Regions from separate parts of the Anaerobacillus sp. ABA4_114 genome, predicted to be linked through region 2. Evidence: a T-box and tRNA genes for the amino acid it is inferred to sense, from the RefSeq annotation. Region 2 holds a T-box; the other holds one or more tRNA genes.

Region 1 (10,029 bases), 370 kb from region 2:
GAGACTTCTTTGCTAGACGGAGACTTGAATGGAACAGCTTTATTCTGTAACGGCCGATCGCTAATACCACTCTCTCGGGGCAAAATGGCACCGTCCGCGATAAACGCCACGTACCCTTTATCTTTCAAGAACATTCTGATCGTTTCTTGTTGATCCGCTAGATGAATGGCTTCAACTACCTCTCCCTCATTTAGAGAGAAGATAGATGCTTTTAGAATCTCTCTTAAATAGGTCGTTAACATTTGCTGGGCTTGTCTACCAAGCACACGTCTACCTTGTGCTGGTAAGCCCACTGATAAACAGATCGTGATGTCGGTTTTTGTTACTGACACAGCTGTACGTTCTAATACTTTTTGTTTAGGAGCATCAATGATAAAGGTGCCACTCTTACCGGAACCCTTGATATTTCCTTTGTGTTTATAAATGGACTTCGCTACCTTCCTTGCGATAAAATCCTCTAACCTGATCCGCCTTTGGTCACCATCAAACCACTCAGTCTTCACCTTAGCTTTGTCACGAGGAATGATAGCTCGTATTCTAGATGGGCTTGCGAATGGATCTCCTTGTACATAATCGATCGAAAGAGTGTAATTCTCGAAATCATAGCTCCCTCTTATATCTTTATAAGCTTTATAACTTTTTCCATCTATATGTTGTAAATGATCGGTCAAATTCTTCATATGAGGTGAGCCTCCTTTTGAGCTTCTAGTAGTCGCTTATGATAAAATGAACGGAAATAAACAATAAGGAGAACGGTAACATGACTAACATTTCTCTCTCAACATCTATTACCGAAATACTTCCTGACTTTAAAATTGGATGGATTACATATCATGATATCGTGGTTGAAAACTCACCGCAAATGGTGCGCGGAAGATATCAGTTCTACCTTGAAACTATGATGATGGATCTAGAAGATGCAGAGATCACTTCTTTTCAACCAGTTAAAGAATGGCGAACAGTATTTAAAAAGCTCGGAACCGATCCTTCACGCTATCGCCCTTCGTCAGAAGCATTATTAAGAAGGCTTAAGAAAGGTTCTGATCTTCCTAGGATTCATTCTGCTGCAGATATAAACAACCTTCTCTCATTGCAGTATAAGATTCCGATCGGTATCTATGATCTAGATAAGGTAGAAGGTTCGATCTCCATCGAACTGGGCGATGAGACTACAACGTATCAAGGATTGAATGGTCGAGAAGTGAACTTCACTAACAAGCTAGTCTCTCTAGACGAAAAAGGTCCATTCGGAAGTCCGATTGTGGACTCAGAGCGTACTGCGGTTACTGAGGAAACGACAAATGCTATACAGCTATATTATATTCAACCTTCCCTCTCAAATGAGGAGGCAAATAAACTTTTACAAGCTTCTGGGGAAATGTTTAATCAGATTCATGGCGGAGACTTTAATTACGGATTAGCAAACTGAACGATTGTACAGCAAACATAAAAAAACGCAACGCTTCGTTAATCATAACGAAACACTGCGTTGGGTAAATGGTGAAAATTCGAGGTTTTTCTACAAACCTCGCTGATGTAGTTAGAATAACACAAAGTATAATAGCAAAACAATAGGTAATTTTAATTTTCTTTAGATTTGCTTTACAATATTTCAATATAGATTCTACAAGTGTATGATAGTGACTGAAACCAATGTGAAAGGAATGAGCATATGGAACCTTTTTCAATACCATTCTTTGAAGAAAACTTTAGACAGTACATAAAGAAAAACGATGATGTGTTCTCAAAGCAAGAAGCGATGAACAGCTACTACCGGTCAGTTGTGTCGTCTATGATTTACGACAATCTTAACAAAAATTCTGAGATCGTTCGTAGAATTCGAAACCTGGATACTGCATACAAGACGATTAAAGAAAAAAAGACGGAAGAATAACAAAAGGCTCTCTTACAACATGTAAGAGAGCCTTTTAATTCGTTTACTTGATGTCACATGAATCAGTACCACAAGCGTCACCTTCACTAGTGATTACCTGAAGCTGCTTATCCTCTTCCCAGGCTTTGTTTAACGCCTGTTGGAACATCTCTGGAGGCTGGGCCCCTGAAACAGCATACTTTTCATTAAAGACGTAGAATGGAACGCCTTGAATGCCTAATTGGCTGCCAAGAGACTCATCAAAGCGTACTTCTTTTGAAAACTCTTCACTACGAAGCATATCATTCACTTCTGCCCTATCAAGTCCTACCTCTTCAGCTAGATTACAAAGCGTGTCATGATCAGAGATGTCTTCCGTTTCAGTAAAGTAGGCATAGAAAAGTCTTTCTGCCATCTTTTCCATTAGATCGTGTTTTGCAGCAAACTGAAGCAGTCGGTGAGAATCAAAAGAATTAGTAGGCTTCATATTCTTAAAATCAAACGTTAAGCCTTCGTTTTCTGCTTGTTGCCTCATGTTCTCACACATACCTTCAGCCTGTTCAAGGCTGACATTATACTTACTCGCTAAAAGCTCAGCTTTGCTTTTTCCAGTTGCTTTCTCTGCGTTTGGATCAAGTTCAAAGCTTCTATAAACGACCGTAACCTCGTCGCGATGTGGAAAGGATTGAAGCGCGGTTTCTAAGCGCCTTTTCCCTATATAACAAAAAGGACATACAAAATCAGACCAAATTTCTACTTTCATGATTTATCACTCTTTCTTAGCTAACGAATTACCATCAGTGTACCATTTTTCGCAGATAGAGGGATAATGATTCGCTCATTAGGCCTTTCGTTCAGGCTTGGTTGGACTACCACCTAATAGGCATCAAAACGAAGGCCTCATGGAATGCGTCAAGCTCCCTAAACGCCTTATCCAAAGAAGATAGTTCCTCGAACAACAAGTCATACGGCTTTCCATTACAATGAATAATGAAAACATCCTTTCTTCCTTCCAATGGAGTAGACATTAGCTATCGCAGACTCTAGTTTTCACTTAATGAAGAGACAACATGTAGAAGAGACTGTCCCCGATCTTTAGTTTGAGACAATAAAAAAAGACTTCTACACTGTAGAAATCCTGACGTTTAAGTATCAACTATGTAACTGGTACCGGTGGTCGGGTTCGAACCGACACTCCTCACGGAACACGATTTTGAGTCGTGCGCGTCTGCCAATTCCGCCACACCGGCATAAAGACAATTTTTTAATTTCGGAAAGTAAATGGTGCCGGAGGCCGGGCTCGAACCGGCACGGAGGTACACCCTCCGCAGGATTTTAAGTCCTGTGCGTCTGCCAATTCCGCCACTCCGGCAGGACTTTTTTAAAAAATATGAAGATTGGAGGCGGCACCCGGATTCGAACCGGGGCGTAAGGGTTTTGCAGACCCGTGCCTTACCACTTGGCTATGCCGCCGTTATAAAAATGGAGCGGAAGACGGGATTCGAACCCGCGACCCCCACCTTGGCAAGGTGGTGTTCTACCACTGAACTACTTCCGCAACTAATATGGCTGGGCTAGCTGGATTCGAACCAGCGCATGACGGAATCAAAATCCGTTGCCTTACCGCTTGGCTATAGCCCAACATAATGGGGCGACTGATGGGAATCGAACCCACGAATGCCGGAACCACAATCCGGTGCGTTAACCACTTCGCCACAATCGCCATTATTTTAAATCTTAATTGGCAGGGGTAGTAGGAATCGAACCCACACCGGAGGTTTTGGAGACCTCTGTTCTACCTTTAAACTATACCCCTATCAAGATGGTGGAGGGGGACGGATTCGAACCGCCGAACCCTGAGGGAGCGGATTTACAGTCCGCCGCGTTTAGCCACTTCGCTACCCCTCCGAATAGACAATTATCATTGTAATATATACTATATATAAAAACAATGGGAATTGATACCTTTTCAGGAAAAATGGTGCCGGCCAGAGGACTTGAACCCCCAACCTACTGATTACAAGTCAGTTGCTCTACCAATTGAGCTAGACCGGCAACATGGTGGCTCCGGACGGAATCGAACCGCCGACACGTGGATTTTCAGTCCACTGCTCTACCGACTGAGCTACAGAGCCATGTTTTAAACATTCCGCTTTTACGTTATTAAGATCTAGCATATAGTAAGTGTTTAGGTTGCCCTAAAGGGCTACAATTAAAATTCAGCTAAGATGCTTATTCGACGTAGTGGAATTTTTTTGGTTGCGGGGGCAGGATTTGAACCTGCGACCTTCGGGTTATGAGCCCGACGAGCTACCGAACTGCTCCACCCCGCGACGATATTAAAATTGAGTAAAAATGGCGGTCCCGACGGGAATCGAACCCGCGATCTCCTGCGTGACAGGCAGGCATGTTAACCGCTACACCACGGGACCTTTGAAATGGTGGAGGATGACGGGCTCGAACCGCCGACCCTCTGCTTGTAAGGCAGATGCTCTCCCAGCTGAGCTAATCCTCCACAGAGTAAAATGTTGCTATATGAATGCTTCTTTAGAAATGGTGACCCGTACGGGATTCGAACCCGTGTTACCGCCGTGAAAGGGCGGTGTCTTAACCGCTTGACCAACGGGCCAATCTAGTATGTAGCTGGCGGAGAGCGAGGGATTCGAACCCTCGAGACGGCGTTGACCGTCTACACGATTTCCAATCGTGCTCCTTCGGCCACTCGGACAGCTCTCCATGGCTCCACAGGTAGGATTCGAACCTACGACCGATCGGTTAACAGCCGATAGCTCTACCACTGAGCTACTGTGGAATAATGTTTAGCCTGGCGACGTCCTACTCTTGCAGGGGGAGAGCCCCCAACTACCATCGGCGCTGAAGAGCTTAACTTCCGTGTTCGGCATGGGAACGGGTGTGACCTCTTCGCCTTCATCACCAGACTTCTAACAGCTCGCACATTCGTGTGATTGCTAGCGACAAGATATATATTACAATATATTTCGTCATTTTTCAAGGGAAATTTTATTCCCTGAAAACTAGATAGCACGCAACATCGTATTCCAATTTTTTAGGTTAAGCCCTCGATCGATTAGTATTCGTCAGCTCCACGTGTCGCCACGCTTCCACCCCGAACCTATCAACCTCATCATCTCTGAGGGATCTTACCAGCTTGACGCTGTGGGAAATCTCATCTCGAGGGGGGCTTCATGCTTAGATGCTTTCAGCACTTATCCCTTCCACACGTAGCTACCCAGCTATGCTCCTGGCGGAACAACTGGTACACCAGCGGTGTGTCCATCCCGGTCCTCTCGTACTAAGGACAGCTCCTCTCAAATTTCCTGCGCCCGCGACGGATAGGGACCGAACTGTCTCACGACGTTCTGAACCCAGCTCGCGTACCGCTTTAATGGGCGAACAGCCCAACCCTTGGGACCTACTTCAGCCCCAGGATGCGATGAGCCGACATCGAGGTGCCAAACCTCCCCGTCGATGTGGACTCTTGGGGGAGATAAGCCTGTTATCCCCAGGGTAGCTTTTATCCGTTGAGCGATGGCCCTTCCATGCGGAACCACCGGATCACTAAGCCCGACTTTCGTCCCTGCTCGACTTGTAGGTCTCGCAGTCAAGCTCCCTTGTGCCTTTACACTCTGCGAATGATTTCCAACCATTCTGAGGGAACCTTTGGGCGCCTCCGTTACTCTTTAGGAGGCGACCGCCCCAGTCAAACTGCCCACCTGACACTGTCTCCGCACCGGATCACGGTGCTGGGTTAGAATGTCAGTACAGCCAGGGTAGTATCCCACCGACGCCTCCACCGAACCTAGCGGTCCGGCTTCTATGGCTCCTACCTATCCTGTACAAGCTGTACCAAAATCCAATATCAGGCTACAGTAAAGCTCCATGGGGTCTTTCCGTCCTGTCGCGGGTAACCTGCATCTTCACAGGTACTATAATTTCACCGGGTCTCTCGTTGAGACAGTATCCAAGTCGTTGCACCTTTCGTGCGGGTCGGAACTTACCCGACAAGGAATTTCGCTACCTTAGGACCGTTATAGTTACGGCCGCCGTTTACTGGGGCTTCGATTCAGAGCTTCTCCCGTAAGGGATAACCCCTCCTCTTAACCTTCCAGCACCGGGCAGGTGTCAGCCCCTATACATCGCCTTGCGGCTTGGCAGAGACCTGTGTTTTTGCTAAACAGTCGCTTGGATCTTTTCACTGCGGCTCCCCTGGGCTATTCACCCGAGGAAGCACCCCTTCTCCCGAAGTTACGGGGTCATTTTGCCGAGTTCCTTAACGAGAGTTCTCCCGATCGTCTTAGGATTCTCTCCTCGCCTACCTGTGTCGGTTTGCGGTACGGGCACCTCTTTCCTCACTAGAGGCTTTTCTTGGCAGTGTAGAATCAGGGACTTCGGTACTTAAATTCCCTCGCCATCACGACTCAGCCTTCACGGTGAACGGATTTGCCTATTCACCAGCCTAATCGCTTGGACGCGCATATCCAGCAGCGCGCTCTCCCTATCTTTCTGCGTCCCCCCGTCGTTCAAACGGAAAGGAGGTGGTACAGGAATATCAACCTGTTATCCATCGCCTACGCCTTTCGGCCTCGGCTTAGGTCCCGACTAACCCTGAGCGGACGAGCCTTCCTCAGGAAACCTTGGGCTTTCGACGGACAAGATTCTCACTTGTCTTTCGCTACTCATACCGGCATTCTCACTTCTAAGCGCTCCACCAGTCCTTTCGGTCTGACTTCGCAGCCCTTAGAACGCTCTCCTACCATTGTCGTAAGACAATCCACAGCTTCGGTGATACGTTTAGCCCCGGTACATTTTCGGCGCAGCGTCACTCGACCAGTGAGCTATTACGCACTCTTTAAATGATGGCTGCTTCTAAGCCAACATCCTGGTTGTCTAAGCAACGCCACATCCTTTTCCACTTAACGTATACTTTGGGACCTTAGCTGGTGGTCTGGGCTGTTTCCCTCTCGACTACGGATCTTATCACTCGCAGTCTGACTCCCGCGGATAAATCGTTGGCATTCGGAGTTTGACTGGATTCGGTAATCCGGTAGGGACCCCTAGTCCAATCAGTGCTCTACCTCCAAGATTCTTGCCGCGAGGCTAGCCCTAAAGCTATTTCGGAGAGAACCAGCTATCTCCGGGTTCGATTGGCATTTCACCGCTACCCACACCTCATCCCCGCATTTTTCAACATGCGTGGGTTCGGGCCTCCATTCAGTGTTACCTGAACTTCACCCTGGACATGGGTAGATCACCCGGTTTCGGGTCTACGACCACGTACTCCTTCGCCCTATTCAGACTCGCTTTCGCTGCGGCTCCGCCTTCTCGGCTTAACCTTGCACGGGATCGTAACTCGCCGGTTCATTCTACAAAAGGCACGCTGTCACCCATTAACGGGCTCCAACTAGTTGTAGGCACACGGTTTCAGGTTCTCTTTCACTCCCCTTCCGGGGTGCTTTTCACCTTTCCCTCACGGTACTGGTTCACTATCGGTCACTAGAGAGTATTTAGCCTTGGGAGATGGTCCTCCCGGATTCCGACGGGGTTTCACGTGTCCCGCCGTACTCAGGATCCGTCTCGGAGGGCAGCGGATTTTGACTACAGGATTGTTACCTTCTCTGATGGACCTTTCCAGGTCGCTTCGTCTATCCGTGCCTTTGTAACTCCAATGAGACGTCCTACAACCCCAGAGGGCAAGCCCTCTGGTTTGGGCTGTTTCCGTTTCGCTCGCCGCTACTCAGGAAATCGCGATTGCTTTCTCTTCCTCCGGGTACTGAGATGTTTCAGTTCCCCGGGTATGCCTTTTACTTCCTATGTATTCAGAAGTAAATACCATCCCATTACGGATGGTGGGTTCCCCCATTCGGAAATCTCCGGATCAAAGCGTACTTACTGCTCCCCGAAGCATATCGGTGTTCGTCCCGTCCTTCATCGGCTTCTAGTGCCAAGGCATCCACCGTGCGCCCTTAGTAGCTTAACCTTAGATGTTGTTAGAAACGAAGTTCTAACGTCATCGATGCACATCGTTAGATGTGACTAACTAAGTTATAACGCAAAAAATAATAATTATTGGATGTCGTTGTTTGTGCTATCTAGTTTTCAAGGAACATGGCTACTACTTGAATCCGCTTCTTTGCTGCCATGCGCCGAGGAATCTAACATCGTTAGCGATACTCGCAGACGCAGGCGCACTTCGACTTCATCGAATAGCCTACTTTGAAAGAATACAATCATTCTTTCAAAACTAAACGAAACGCTCATGCAAGTTTGGCAACCAATGTTGCCTCGTAATTCTCCATAGAAAGGAGGTGATCCAGCCGCACCTTCCGATACGGCTACCTTGTTACGACTTCACCCCAATCATTTGTCCCACCTTCGGCGGCTGGCTCCAAAAGGTTACCTCACCGACTTCGGGTGTTACAAACTCTCGTGGTGTGACGGGCGGTGTGTACAAGGCCCGGGAACGTATTCACCGCGGCATGCTGATCCGCGATTACTAGCAATTCCGGCTTCATGCAGGCGAGTTGCAGCCTGCAATCCGAACTGAGAACGGCTTTATGGGATTCGCTTCACCTCGCGGTGTCGCTGCCCTTTGTACCGTCCATTGTAGCACGTGTGTAGCCCAGGTCATAAGGGGCATGATGATTTGACGTCGTCCCCACCTTCCTCCGGTTTGTCACCGGCAGTCACCTTAGAGTGCCCAACTGAATGCTGGCAACTAAGATCAAGGGTTGCGCTCGTTGCGGGACTTAACCCAACATCTCACGACACGAGCTGACGACAACCATGCACCACCTGTCACTCTGTCCCCCGAAGGGGAACGTCCTATCTCTAGGAGTGGCAGAGGATGTCAAGACCTGGTAAGGTTCTTCGCGTTGCTTCGAATTAAACCACATGCTCCACTGCTTGTGCGGGCCCCCGTCAATTCCTTTGAGTTTCAACCTTGCGGTCGTACTCCCCAGGCGGAGTGCTTAATGTGTTAACTTCAGCACTGAGGGTGGAACCCCCCAACACCTAGCACTCATCGTTTACAGCGTGGACTACCAGGGTATCTAATCCTGTTTGCTCCCCACGCTTTCGCGCCTCAGCGTCAGTTACAGACCAGAGAGCCGCCTTCGCCACTGGTGTTCCTCCACATATCTACGCATTTCACCGCTACACGTGGAATTCCACTCTCCTCTTCTGCACTCAAGTCCCCCAGTTTCCAATGGCCCTCCACGGTTGAGCCGTGGGCTTTCACATCAGACTTAAGAGACCGCCTGCGCGCGCTTTACGCCCAATAATTCCGGACAACGCTTGCCACCTACGTATTACCGCGGCTGCTGGCACGTAGTTAGCCGTGGCTTTCTGGTTAGGTACCGTCAAGGTACCGCCCTATTCGAACGGCACTTGTTCTTCCCTAACAACAGAGCTTTACGACCCGAAGGCCTTCGTCACTCACGCGGCGTTGCTCCGTCAGACTTTCGTCCATTGCGGAAGATTCCCTACTGCTGCCTCCCGTAGGAGTCTGGGCCGTGTCTCAGTCCCAGTGTGGCCGATCACCCTCTCAGGTCGGCTACGCATCGTGGCCTTGGTAAGCCGTTACCTTACCAACTAGCTAATGCGCCGCGGGCCCATCCTACAGTGTTAGCCAGAGGCCAACTTTCAACGTTGCATCATGCGATGCTATGTATTACCCGGTATTAGCTCCGGTTTCCCGGAGTTATCCCAGTCTGTAGGGCAGGTTGCCCACGTGTTACTCACCCGTCCGCCGCTGAGAAATGGGAGCAAGCTCCCATTTCTCCGCTCGACTTGCATGTATTAGGCACGCCGCCAGCGTTCGTCCTGAGCCAGGATCAAACTCTCCGATAGAAAAGTTCAATCTAGCTTTAAAACAATGTTTGTTTCCGTAGAAACAATATCTTGCATGGCGTTTCGTTCAGTTTTCAAAGATCGATTCGTTTCTTTCAATGTCGTTTTCAGCGACTTTATTAATGTAACACATTAACTCGTTCGAAGTCAACAACATTTTTGAAAGTTTTTGTTTGCCGCGTTGCTTTCTTGCGGCGACAAGTAATAATATATCACGGGGTAAAAATATGGTCAACCCTTTTTATAATATTTTCCCCCGTTTATTTTAAATTGCTATTTTGCTCGAT
Region 2 (10,029 bases):
GGCATGCTTCACTAACTTTAAATACATTTACTTTTTTTACATAAAACAAATAGCCGATCGGTAATGCAGGGATTGCAAACATGCTCCACGCGATTGGTCCCCAGTGGAAGAAGCCGTACGTTGCCGCCCATCTCGCTGCTTCCTCGGTTCCAGCTTCGATTCCAAAAGGTGGGCTTTGATAATAATAAGCCCATTCGATAACGCCCCAATATAGAATTCCGGTGCCTATTCCACTTGTAAATAACATGGCAGCCCAAGATCCTGTTGAGAATTCAGGCTTCGTTTCAGTACTTCCTAATTTAATGTTTCCATATTTACTAATGCCTATATATAAAAGAAAAAGCAATAATAATAATCCAATGGTAAGGAATACTACCCCCATGTGTCCTGTGACAACATCATTCAGTGTTAAAACAATGTTTTTCCCTTGCTGAGGAAAGATGAGTAAGGGTAATGATACAAAGATGAGTAAGGCTAATGCCCCCAAAAACGTCTTCCAGTCCATGATGTTTGTTGACATGAAAACTCTCCTTCTTTCTTATTTATTTCTCCGATTTGTGAACACAATTGTAAAATGTACTATCCGGACGGTAATGTTTCAAAGTGTTGAAAGGTAAGCATACAAAAGAAAAGAAGAGTATAGTGTATTTAAGTTGGAAAGAGTAGTAGATTTGGCATGTTTTGAGCAAAAATGAGGTTTTACAATATCTATAGGTGATTGTAACGGTTAGAGTAGTGGAAGTACGGGATGTTCCTTTTATTTCTATAATGATTCAATTCTGTAGAAATAACGGCTTGAAAATAAACAGTCCAGATGGTATAGTTTCAACTGGCTTGGAAAGACAAAAATAATAATCGATAACAGATAAAGGAGGACATTTTGATGAAAGGAAAAGTATTGTTAACAGCAGCAGTAACGGGTGCAGGAGATACGATAAAGAAAAACCCAAATGTTCCTGTCACACCTAAAGAAATTGCAGAGTCTGCAATCGAATCAGCAAAAGCAGGGGCAACAATCGCCCACGTTCATGCTCGCGATCCTGAAACAGGTGGGATCAGTCACAACGTAGACCATTACCGTGAAATCGTGGAACGCATTCGTGAATCGGAGACGGATGTCATTATCAACATTACATCTGGAGGCGGGGGAGATTTCATCCCTAGCTTATCCACACCATCTGCGGGTGGAGAAGGTACAGATATGCAAACACCGAAAGAGCGCCATGAACCTGTAGGTCAGTTACTACCTGAAATGTGCACGCTGGATTGCGGAAGTACGAATTTCGGTAACATGATCTATATGAGTCCAACTGATTGGTTGCGTGAACAAGCAAAGCTTATACAAGAAAGTGGTGTGAAGCCTGAACTTGAGTGTTTTGATACAGGTCACGTTCGCTTTGCAAAACAATTGATCGATGAAGGATTAATCGATGGTGACCCAATGTTTCAGTTTTGTCTCGGTATTCCATGGGGAGCAGAAGCAGATGCTGAAACGATGCTTTATATGAGAAATCGTCTTCCAGAGAATGCGCACTGGTCAGCGTTTGGAATCGGTAGAATGCAGATGCCGATCGCAGCTCAATCCGCTTTGCTTGGAGGAAACGTTCGAGTAGGGCTTGAAGATAACATCTACTTGAGTAAAGGCGTTCCTGCAACGAACGAACAACTGGTTGATAAAGCCGTTACGATGCTTCATGGTCATGGTCTAGAACCAATGACTCCTCAAGAAGCAAGAGAGTATCTACAACTTAGAATCCCGCACGGAGGGAAATAAAATGGCAGATATCAAAAAAGTAGCAGTCGTAGGGACAGGCGTAATTGGTAATGGATGGATTACACGTTTTCTTGCTAATGGATACGATGTTGTCGCAACTGATCCAGCAGACGGCGCTGAGGAGAGAATGCGTAAAGCGGTGGATCATGCATGGCCTTACGTAGAGGAACTTGGGCTAGTGGAAGGCGCATCAAAAGATCGACTGTCGTTTGAGAAAGATCTTGCAACAGCAGTTTCAGATGCTGATTTTATCCAGGAAAACGTTCCTGAAGTTGAAGATTTGAAGGAGTCTGTACTAAAGAATATTGATTCTCATGCGAAAGAGGATGCGATCATCGGATCAAGTACTTCAGGAATCAAGCCATCCTATTTACAGCGCGGACTTTCACACCCTGAGCGTTTTGTTGTAGCGCATCCCTTTCACCCTGTTTATATCTTGCCATTAGTAGAAGTTGTCCCTGGACAAGCGACTACAAAAACGTACACTGATCGTGCGATGGCGTTCTTTGAAGGCATGAATATGAAGGCATTACTTGTTCGTCATGAAATTGAAGGTCACATTGCAGACCGACTACTCGAGGCAATTTGGCGTGAATCGCTTCATATTGTAAATGAAGGGATCGCAACGACAGAAGAAGTGGACAACGCGTTTATTTATGGTGCAGGACTTCGTTATGCGCAGTACGGTCCTTTCCTTACGTTCCATCTTGCAGGGGGAGAAGGCGGTATGCGTCACATGTTGAAACAGTTCGGACCTGCACTTAAGAAGCCGTGGACAAAGCTTGAAGCACCGGAGCTAACAGATGAGCTTCACGATCGGGTTGTTGAGGGTTGTGAAGATCAGTCTCGTGACTGCAGCTTATCGGAGCTTGATAAGAACCGAAACGAATTTCTTGTTAAACTTCTTGATCTTGTGAAGGACTATTGGCCAGAAGCGCAGCAAGTTAAGAAGTCTAACGAATAGGAGGGGCAACATGTCTACTTTCAAACTCGAACAGCATGTTCTCAAAGAATGGGTCGATTACAACGGTCATATGAATGATGCTGAATATGCGAAAGTTTTCAGCATTGCTGTGGACGAATTTATGAACCATATCGGCCTGAACGAGGAAGGACGCGAACAATACAATTACTCGATCTTCACTTTGGAAACGCACCTTTGTTACTTGAAGGAAGCTCATGAAGGTGAAACGTTAATTGTAAGGAGCCAAATCCTTGATCTTGACCAAAAACGCATTCATATTTTCTTCAATATGGAAAACGATCAAGGTGATGTCGTGGCAACAAGCGAACAGATGCTAATGGGAATGGATACGACAGAGGGAAGACCTGGAGCATTTCCAGAAGCTGTGGTTGTCGAATTAGAGCAAATGTATGTGGCAGATAAAGAATACGAAACACCGAAGCAGGCCGGCCGAACAATCGGTATTAAAAGAAAATAAGCAAACAAAAAGGCATCCCTAATCGATTGGGAATGCCTTTTTCTGTTTACTGCTCTTCTTTTGCAAAGCGTTCAATCCGTGCATCGATTTCATCACGGACACGTTGGAAGAATGCCCATTTTTCTTCTTCAGTTCCTTCAGCTTTTGCAGGGTCGTCAAAGCCCCAGTGCTCACGTGTTACATGTGGAGGCGTCATCGGACATTTGTCGTTCGCATCTCCACAAAGTGTTACGACCATGTCAGCATTGTTCAAAAGCTCTGAATCGATCGTGTCAGATGTTTGGTTCGTGATGTCGATGTCGACTTCTTTCATTGCTTTCACCGCATTAGGATTCAATCCATGCGCTTCGATTCCAGCAGAGTAAACGTCGTAGCGATCGCTAAGGTGTTTTTTTGCAAATCCTTCAGCCATTTGACTTCTGCAAGAGTTACCCGTACATAGGAAATAAATCGTTTTTTTGTTAGACATGATCAATCGTCTCCTCTTTTTTATAAGTTAAATGATCAATAGCCACAGATAGAGGCCAAAGAGTGTAATCAATAGTGTAGGAACAGTTAATATAATTCCTATTTTAAAGTAGTATCCCCAAGAAATCTTCACACCTTTTAGGGACAGTACGTGAAGCCATAATAGTGTAGCGAGAGAACCGATCGGGGTGATCTTAGGACCTAAATCAGAACCGATGATGTTCGCGTAAATCAGTGCTTCTTTTAGCGTGCCTGTTGTAGATGTTGCTTCAATTGCAAGCGCATCGATCATAACCGTAGGCATGTTGTTCATAATGGAAGATAAGATGGCAGCGATGAAGCCCATCGAAACGGTTGCTGCTAGTAATCCTTGGTCAGCTGCACCCTGAATCAGGTTTGCGAGTATGTCCGTTAAGCCAACATTCCGGAGTCCGTAAACAACAACGTACATACCGATCGAGAAGAACACGATCGCCCATGGTGCTCCATTTACAACTTTACGCGTTTCGACCGCTGAACTTCTTCTAGCCATCAGAAGGAAGAAGATTGCAACGATTCCTGCGATGATCGAAACGGGAACGCCGATAAATTCACTTGCAAAATACCCTACGAGCAAGACAGCAAGTACGAGCCAGGATAGTTTGAACATCTTCTCATCACGGATTGCTTCTTTCGGTGCTCTAAGCATCTTCAAATCATAGTTCCCTGGAATATCTTTTCTAAAGAAAAGGTAGAGCACAAGGATACTTGCGCCAAGCGCAAAGAAGTTCGGAACGACCATTCTTGAAGCATATTCAACGAATCCGATATCGAAAAAGTCCGCTGAAACGATATTCACGAGGTTACTAACAACAAGTGGCAGTGATGTCGTATCTGCAATAAAACCACTCGCCATAATAAAAGGGAAGATCATTCTTTCTTGAAATTTAAGATTTCGCACCATCGCAAGTACGATTGGTGTCAGGATAAGTGCTGCGCCATCATTTGCGAAAAGTGCAGCTACAACAGCTCCGAGTAGCGTTACGTAAATAAACATTCGGAGTCCGTTCCCTTTTGCTACTCTTGCCATATGAAGAGCAGCCCATTCAAAGAACCCGATTTCATCTAGGATGAGTGAGATCAAGATGATCGCAATAAACGCGAATGTGGCGTTCCATACGATTTCGGTTACGGTTATCACATCTTGAAAATCAACGACACCTACAAGAAGGGCTAGAATGGCGCCACCGCATGCCGACCACCCGATTCCGAGGTTTTTCGGCTGCCAGATGACGAGAATCAATGTAAGTATAAAAATCATGATTGCAAGCATTACAGAAGTCAAATCGATTCCTCCATTAATCACAGCGTATGCGTCGTCCGCTTAGTTCTAGTTGGTGAAGCTTGTCTCGTTGATCCGGAACGAGCTGAATGATACTTTCGATGATAGAAAAAGCTTCATGGTCTCGGTTGAGTGAGTAAAAGATCCACTGGCTATTTCTTCGCTCTTTCACTAACCCAGCATCGCGAAGCTTACGAAGATGCTGGCTGATGGAAGGCTGGCTCATGTTTAGTAAGTCCACAAATTCACATACGCAGCATTCGCCGTCTTTTAACAAACTGATGATTGTCAGTCTTGTTTTATCTCCTAACAGTTTAAGAACGCTAGCAGCTAATTCCATTTCGATCGCCGTTCTATTCATTGCATCACCTCCAGTCATTAGTATATAAGCATGTACTTATATATGCAATGATTTAATCCTTCAGCTCACGATTTTGAAGGTGAAGAGCTCTTCCTGCTAGAAAAGAAAGGGTATGACGTGAAAGGAGAGATGTAACATGGAGGCAAGAATAAAAATGGTACCCTATGACGAAGCAGAAGGGAAATTAAAGGACCTTTATGAGGCATTCAACAATGAAATGGCCAATATATTGCGCGTGCATTCCTTAAATCCTCGTTCTCTTGAAGCACATTTGAAGTACTACAAAGTCATTATGTTTGCTGAGTCGCCATTATCACGAAGAGTAAGAGAAATGATCGCAACGGTCGTCTCAGTAGAGAATGAGTGTTTTTACTGAATGGAACATCATGGGGCGGCGCTCCATTTCATTACGAAAGATCGTGAACTAGTAGATGGGATAAAGAAGAATTATCGAGAGCTAGATTTAGAAATGAAGGAGCTAGCTATACTGGATTACGCTGTTAAGCTTACGAGAAAGCCAAACAGTGTGACGGACGAGGATGTGGCAGGATTAAAAGAAATAGGGTGTATCGATCGAGAAATTCTCGATGTATGTCAGATTGCTTCTTACTTCAACTTTGTGAACCGAATGGCAGAAGGTCTAGGGGTTTCGTTAGAGCAGCGGGAGGGATAAATCAAACAATCCATGCCTTACTAAACGAATGCCTATCCAACATGGTAACTATAGCATAGGATATAGTAATCCATGATGGAAGGGAGGCCAACTCCATGGGATATGGTTACGGCAGCGGGTTCGCTCTAATTGTTGTGCTGTTTATTCTCCTTATCATCGTAGGTGCAGCTTTTGTTGGAGGCGGGTACTAATACTCAATTTCTAAAGCTGCATGTAGCGGGTTAATCCTGCTAAATTGCATGTAATGAGAACAAGGATGCAGGGAAGGCTAATTTGGCCTCCTCTGATAACGAGAAAAAGCAGCCCTTCTTGGGCTGCTTTCTACTTATTTTTTAAAGAGTTTGCGTGGTAAGATCGATTGAGGATTGAGTTTGTTTCCTAGTGATCCGAAGCCATTTCCACTGTTTGGATCAACAAGTTCATTGTGTTCGAAATAAACACGAGGCGTTTTCCAAAGTGCAATGAGCGCTCTCGTCATCGGCATTTCATGATAGCGTTCAGGCCACATGTCTTTAATGTGCTGTTTAACGAGCGGATAATATTTCGGACTCATGCCAGGGAACAAGTGATGTTCCGTATGGTATGAGAAGTTAAAGTGAATCTTATCTACCCATTTTGGAACGGTAACCGTCAAGCTGTTAGCAAGTGGGTCGTTCACAGGCGTCAATGGATTCAAACGATGATTTGTTGAAATATAAGCCATTACGATAAAGTTTGCGATCAACAATGGAATAAAGAATGCAAAGATCCATTTTTCGAATCCCATGATGAATAAGAGACCAATCCATGTTACCCATGGAAGAACAACTTGTAGCCATACTTCTGTCTGCTTCCCTGATTTGAATTCTTTAATATAAACAAAGAACATTTTCATTGAATGTGCAGTGAACTGAATAGTAAGCGATGCAAAGCTAAAGAATGCTCTGATGAATAATGGCAGTCTATAGATCCAACGGAAGATCTTCATCTTTGAGATCTTCTCGAGCGTTGGCCATGCATCAGGATCATTCTCATCATGTTGTGTGTGCACATGGTGGTTCATATTGTGCCATTTACGCCATAATTTTGGTCCAGTACTTAACGGAAAGAAGGCGATTGCACCAAGGGTGTCTCGAAGCCAAGGCTTACGTACAACTGTTCCGTGCAAAATTTCGTGACCGAGAAACCCAAGTCCAGCAAAGCTTGCACCGATTACAACTGAGAAAACTAAGTTGATGAGTGGATGTAAGTTAAACAGTGCTATGATCAGGAAGCTGGCAACTGTAATCAACAAGTATATGAGACCGCCGAATAATCGGCTAGGTACGGGTTTAAAGGCATCCTTTGGCATGTGTTTCTTCACACGTGCCGCATACCAACTGAATGAGTGTAGATCTTTCACTAAATCACCTTCCAATAGTCATTTGGGCAGAATTTTCAATTTTCTTATCTATGATTCGCAGTTAACTTTAACAGCACGATAAAGGCAAGTCAATGGAATTTATGACCAAAAGTTATGACCAGGTACTAAAAATAGTCATTTGAAAAATAATAACGCTATTATGCCAGACTAAAAAGCATAACAACAAACACGATTGTAAAAACATTTTAAACAAAATTATTTTTAGTCATACATGTAATCAACATGTAGAAATTCTTTAAATACTTTAAAAATGGGATCCTGTTTTGTGTAAATTAGAGGATGAGTGGAAGTTATTTCTTACCTTTCTAGTATAACGCTTCTGGAAAGAATAAGATAATTTTAAGAAGCGTAAAGCAGAATTGTGGAAATATTTTCTTGACTTGACTACCTGTAATGTTTAGAATAATAAAAAATACACGAGCGATGATGAAGAAGAGTAGTCTTTAGTAACACGTCAGAGAGCTGATGGGTGGTGTGAATCAGTGTGTGCTGAAGGGGAATGGGCTTCTGAGCTTCCGGACTGAACGAAGGAGTAGGTTGCGGCGGAAGGTCTTACCGATAAAAGAGACACCTTATAGAAAAGCTTTCTTTTCTGTAGGAGTTAAGAGCGTTTGTGTGAAGCAAACGAATAAAGGTGGCACCACGGGTTTCTCGTCCTTTTCATAGGATGAGAAGCCCTTTTTGTGTTGATTAGAATGGAGGATGAGTGATGAAGAAAACGGTATTGACGGGTATTAAACCAACAGGAAGGATTCACCTTGGGAACTATATCGGTGCGATCAAACCAGCGTTAGAGCTTGCAGCAGAAGAGGATCCTGTTTATTTCGTAGCAGATTATCATGGACTTACGAAAATACAAGATGCTGAACAGATGAAAGAACTCTCGTACGGGATTGCTGCGACATGGCTTGCTTTAGGACTTGATCCATCCACATCCATTTTTTATCGCCAGTCTGATGTTCCTGAAATATTTGAACTTTCATGGATTCTTGCATGTTTTAGCTCAAAAGGGTTGATGAATCGTGCGCATGCATACAAGGCGATCGTCGATCAAAATAGAGAAACAGGGCGCGAAATCGATGATGGAGTCAACATGGGACTGTTCACATATCCGATTTTAATGGCTTCTGATATTTTACTCTTCCAGTCTGATCTTGTTCCAGTTGGAAAAGATCAAATCCAGCATGTTGAAATCGCTCGTGACCTTGCAGATACGTTCAATCGACAATTCGGTGAAACGTTCAAACTTCCAGATTATGTTGTGAAGGAAGAATCTGCTGTCATACCGGGTCTCGATGGTCGGAAGATGAGTAAGAGCTACCATAACACGATTCCGATTTTTGAAGAGCCTGAGAAACTTAAGAAGTTGATCAACAAAATCAAGACGGATTCGACAAAACCTCATGAAGCGAAGGATCCAGACGATTCGACCGTATTTGCACTTTATCGTGAATTTGCAAGTCAAGATGAGGTTAGTAAAATGAGAGATCGATTTGAAAATGGAATTGGATGGGGAGAGGCGAAAAAAGAACTGTTCGAAGCGATGAACCATGTGCTTGAAGAGCCTAGAAGAAAATATAAGTATTACATGGAAAATCGAGAAGAGCTTGATCGGATACTTACTGAAGGGGCAGGAAAAGCTAGAGCTAAAGCGAAACCTCTCTTGAATGAAGTGAAGCAGAAGATCGGAATAAAAGCATGAATCGATTGAAGGAACGCTCGAAATGAAAGAGAAATGGGAAGAATGGGAAAGATGAATGAAGTGAGGTGTAGTGAATGAAATATGAGCTGTCTAAAAATATTGGCTTACAAGTAAAAAATGTCGCTGAAGCGAAAAGATTTTATGAGAAAGTATTTGGTTTTAAGCACCAGGAGCACAGTACAGTCAATGAGGTAGAATTCAAAAGCGATCACAATCACATCTTTTTGATCGATGGAGAGGAAAATCTCGGGCCAGTCTTAGAGTTAGAAGTGGAATCATTAGAAGAAGCAAGGAATGATTTATTGAAGAATGGTTGTAAAATCATTCGCTGGGAAGGAAAAGGGAAAGATTGCTATATCCAAGATCCTTATGGAATGACGTTTAATATTTGGGAGAAAGATTAAGAAAGAGCTGCCGAAATGGCAGCTCTTTTACTTACGGAGTGGTGTTTCTTTTGAAACGAGCTCTGATTGAATGATATATCGTTCTGGTGCGAACCCAATATAATCAAACGGATAGCAAGTTGTTAACGTTAAAGTAGGCTCTTCCTTGTTTACGATAACGGAACGGTCATCTTCATCTGTGATCAAAATCTTTCTTACTTGATAATCGTATACAGTTCCATTGAATTCTACATACAAGTGGTCGCCTTCTTTTACTTGATCAAGGTTGTGAAAAACGGTGTCTCGATGCCCAGAGAGAACCACGTGGCCATTTTCATCAGGCGTGACAGTCCACTTACTTTCGTGTAGACCGACACCTTTCTTCAATGAATCCTCATCCGTTCCATAGTAAACGCTGTATGTGCTGCCTATCCTTGGAATCGATAGCATAGCTGCTTTTTCACCATACTCATATGTGGATTTTGATTCTTCTTCCTCAACAG

The links. A T-box is a leader RNA that pairs with one kind of tRNA and senses whether it is charged. The one in region 2 lies ahead of ACXAEY_RS17415 (tryptophan--tRNA ligase), so its partner is inferred to be a tRNA-Trp.
Region 1: it has a tRNA-Trp gene. The T-box ahead of ACXAEY_RS17415 (tryptophan--tRNA ligase) is inferred to sense a tRNA for this amino acid. The anticodon was not compared.

What each region holds. Positions count from the first base shown of each region.
Region 1 covers NZ_JBSWUM010000001.1:3,746,307-3,756,335, forward strand. Annotated here, with positions in the region: gene ACXAEY_RS19315 (ABC-ATPase domain-containing protein) at 1-680, opposite strand, end outside; gene ACXAEY_RS19320 (B3/B4 domain-containing protein) at 761-1,429, shown strand; gene yvfG (protein YvfG) at 1,673-1,894, shown strand; gene ACXAEY_RS19330 (DsbA family oxidoreductase) at 1,938-2,636, opposite strand; tRNA gene ACXAEY_RS19335 (tRNA-Leu) at 3,039-3,123, opposite strand; tRNA gene ACXAEY_RS19340 (tRNA-Leu) at 3,156-3,245, opposite strand; tRNA gene ACXAEY_RS19345 (tRNA-Cys) at 3,272-3,346, opposite strand; tRNA gene ACXAEY_RS19350 (tRNA-Gly) at 3,357-3,431, opposite strand; tRNA gene ACXAEY_RS19355 (tRNA-Gln) at 3,440-3,514, opposite strand; tRNA gene ACXAEY_RS19360 (tRNA-His) at 3,521-3,596, opposite strand; tRNA gene ACXAEY_RS19365 (tRNA-Trp) at 3,616-3,689, opposite strand; tRNA gene ACXAEY_RS19370 (tRNA-Tyr) at 3,697-3,781, opposite strand; tRNA gene ACXAEY_RS19375 (tRNA-Thr) at 3,853-3,928, opposite strand; tRNA gene ACXAEY_RS19380 (tRNA-Phe) at 3,933-4,008, opposite strand; tRNA gene ACXAEY_RS19385 (tRNA-Met) at 4,130-4,206, opposite strand; tRNA gene ACXAEY_RS19390 (tRNA-Asp) at 4,230-4,305, opposite strand; tRNA gene ACXAEY_RS19395 (tRNA-Val) at 4,313-4,388, opposite strand; tRNA gene ACXAEY_RS19400 (tRNA-Glu) at 4,428-4,502, opposite strand; tRNA gene ACXAEY_RS19405 (tRNA-Ser) at 4,518-4,609, opposite strand; tRNA gene ACXAEY_RS19410 (tRNA-Asn) at 4,611-4,685, opposite strand; rRNA gene rrf (5S ribosomal RNA) at 4,696-4,812, opposite strand; rRNA gene ACXAEY_RS19420 (23S ribosomal RNA) at 4,942-7,871, opposite strand; rRNA gene ACXAEY_RS19425 (16S ribosomal RNA) at 8,193-9,742, opposite strand; gene ACXAEY_RS19430 (nucleotidyltransferase-like protein) at 10,016-10,029, opposite strand, start outside.
Region 2 covers NZ_JBSWUM010000001.1:3,377,344-3,387,372, reverse strand. Annotated here, with positions in the region: gene ACXAEY_RS17470 (BCCT family transporter) at 1-520, opposite strand, end outside; gene ACXAEY_RS17465 (beta-keto acid cleavage family enzyme) at 884-1,774, shown strand; gene ACXAEY_RS17460 (3-hydroxyacyl-CoA dehydrogenase NAD-binding domain-containing protein) at 1,776-2,738, shown strand; gene ACXAEY_RS17455 (thioesterase family protein) at 2,749-3,216, shown strand; gene arsC (arsenate reductase (thioredoxin)) at 3,263-3,685, opposite strand; gene ACXAEY_RS17445 (arsenic transporter) at 3,713-5,008, opposite strand; gene ACXAEY_RS17440 (ArsR/SmtB family transcription factor) at 5,022-5,366, opposite strand; gene ACXAEY_RS17435 (carboxymuconolactone decarboxylase family protein) at 5,503-5,742, shown strand; gene ACXAEY_RS17430 (carboxymuconolactone decarboxylase family protein) at 5,743-6,039, shown strand; gene ACXAEY_RS17425 (YjcZ family sporulation protein) at 6,135-6,230, shown strand; gene desB (Delta(10) desaturase DesB) at 6,365-7,420, opposite strand; T-box leader at 7,856-8,103, shown strand; gene ACXAEY_RS17415 (tryptophan--tRNA ligase) at 8,151-9,143, shown strand; gene ACXAEY_RS17410 (VOC family protein) at 9,218-9,547, shown strand; gene ACXAEY_RS17405 (class D sortase) at 9,575-10,029, opposite strand, start outside.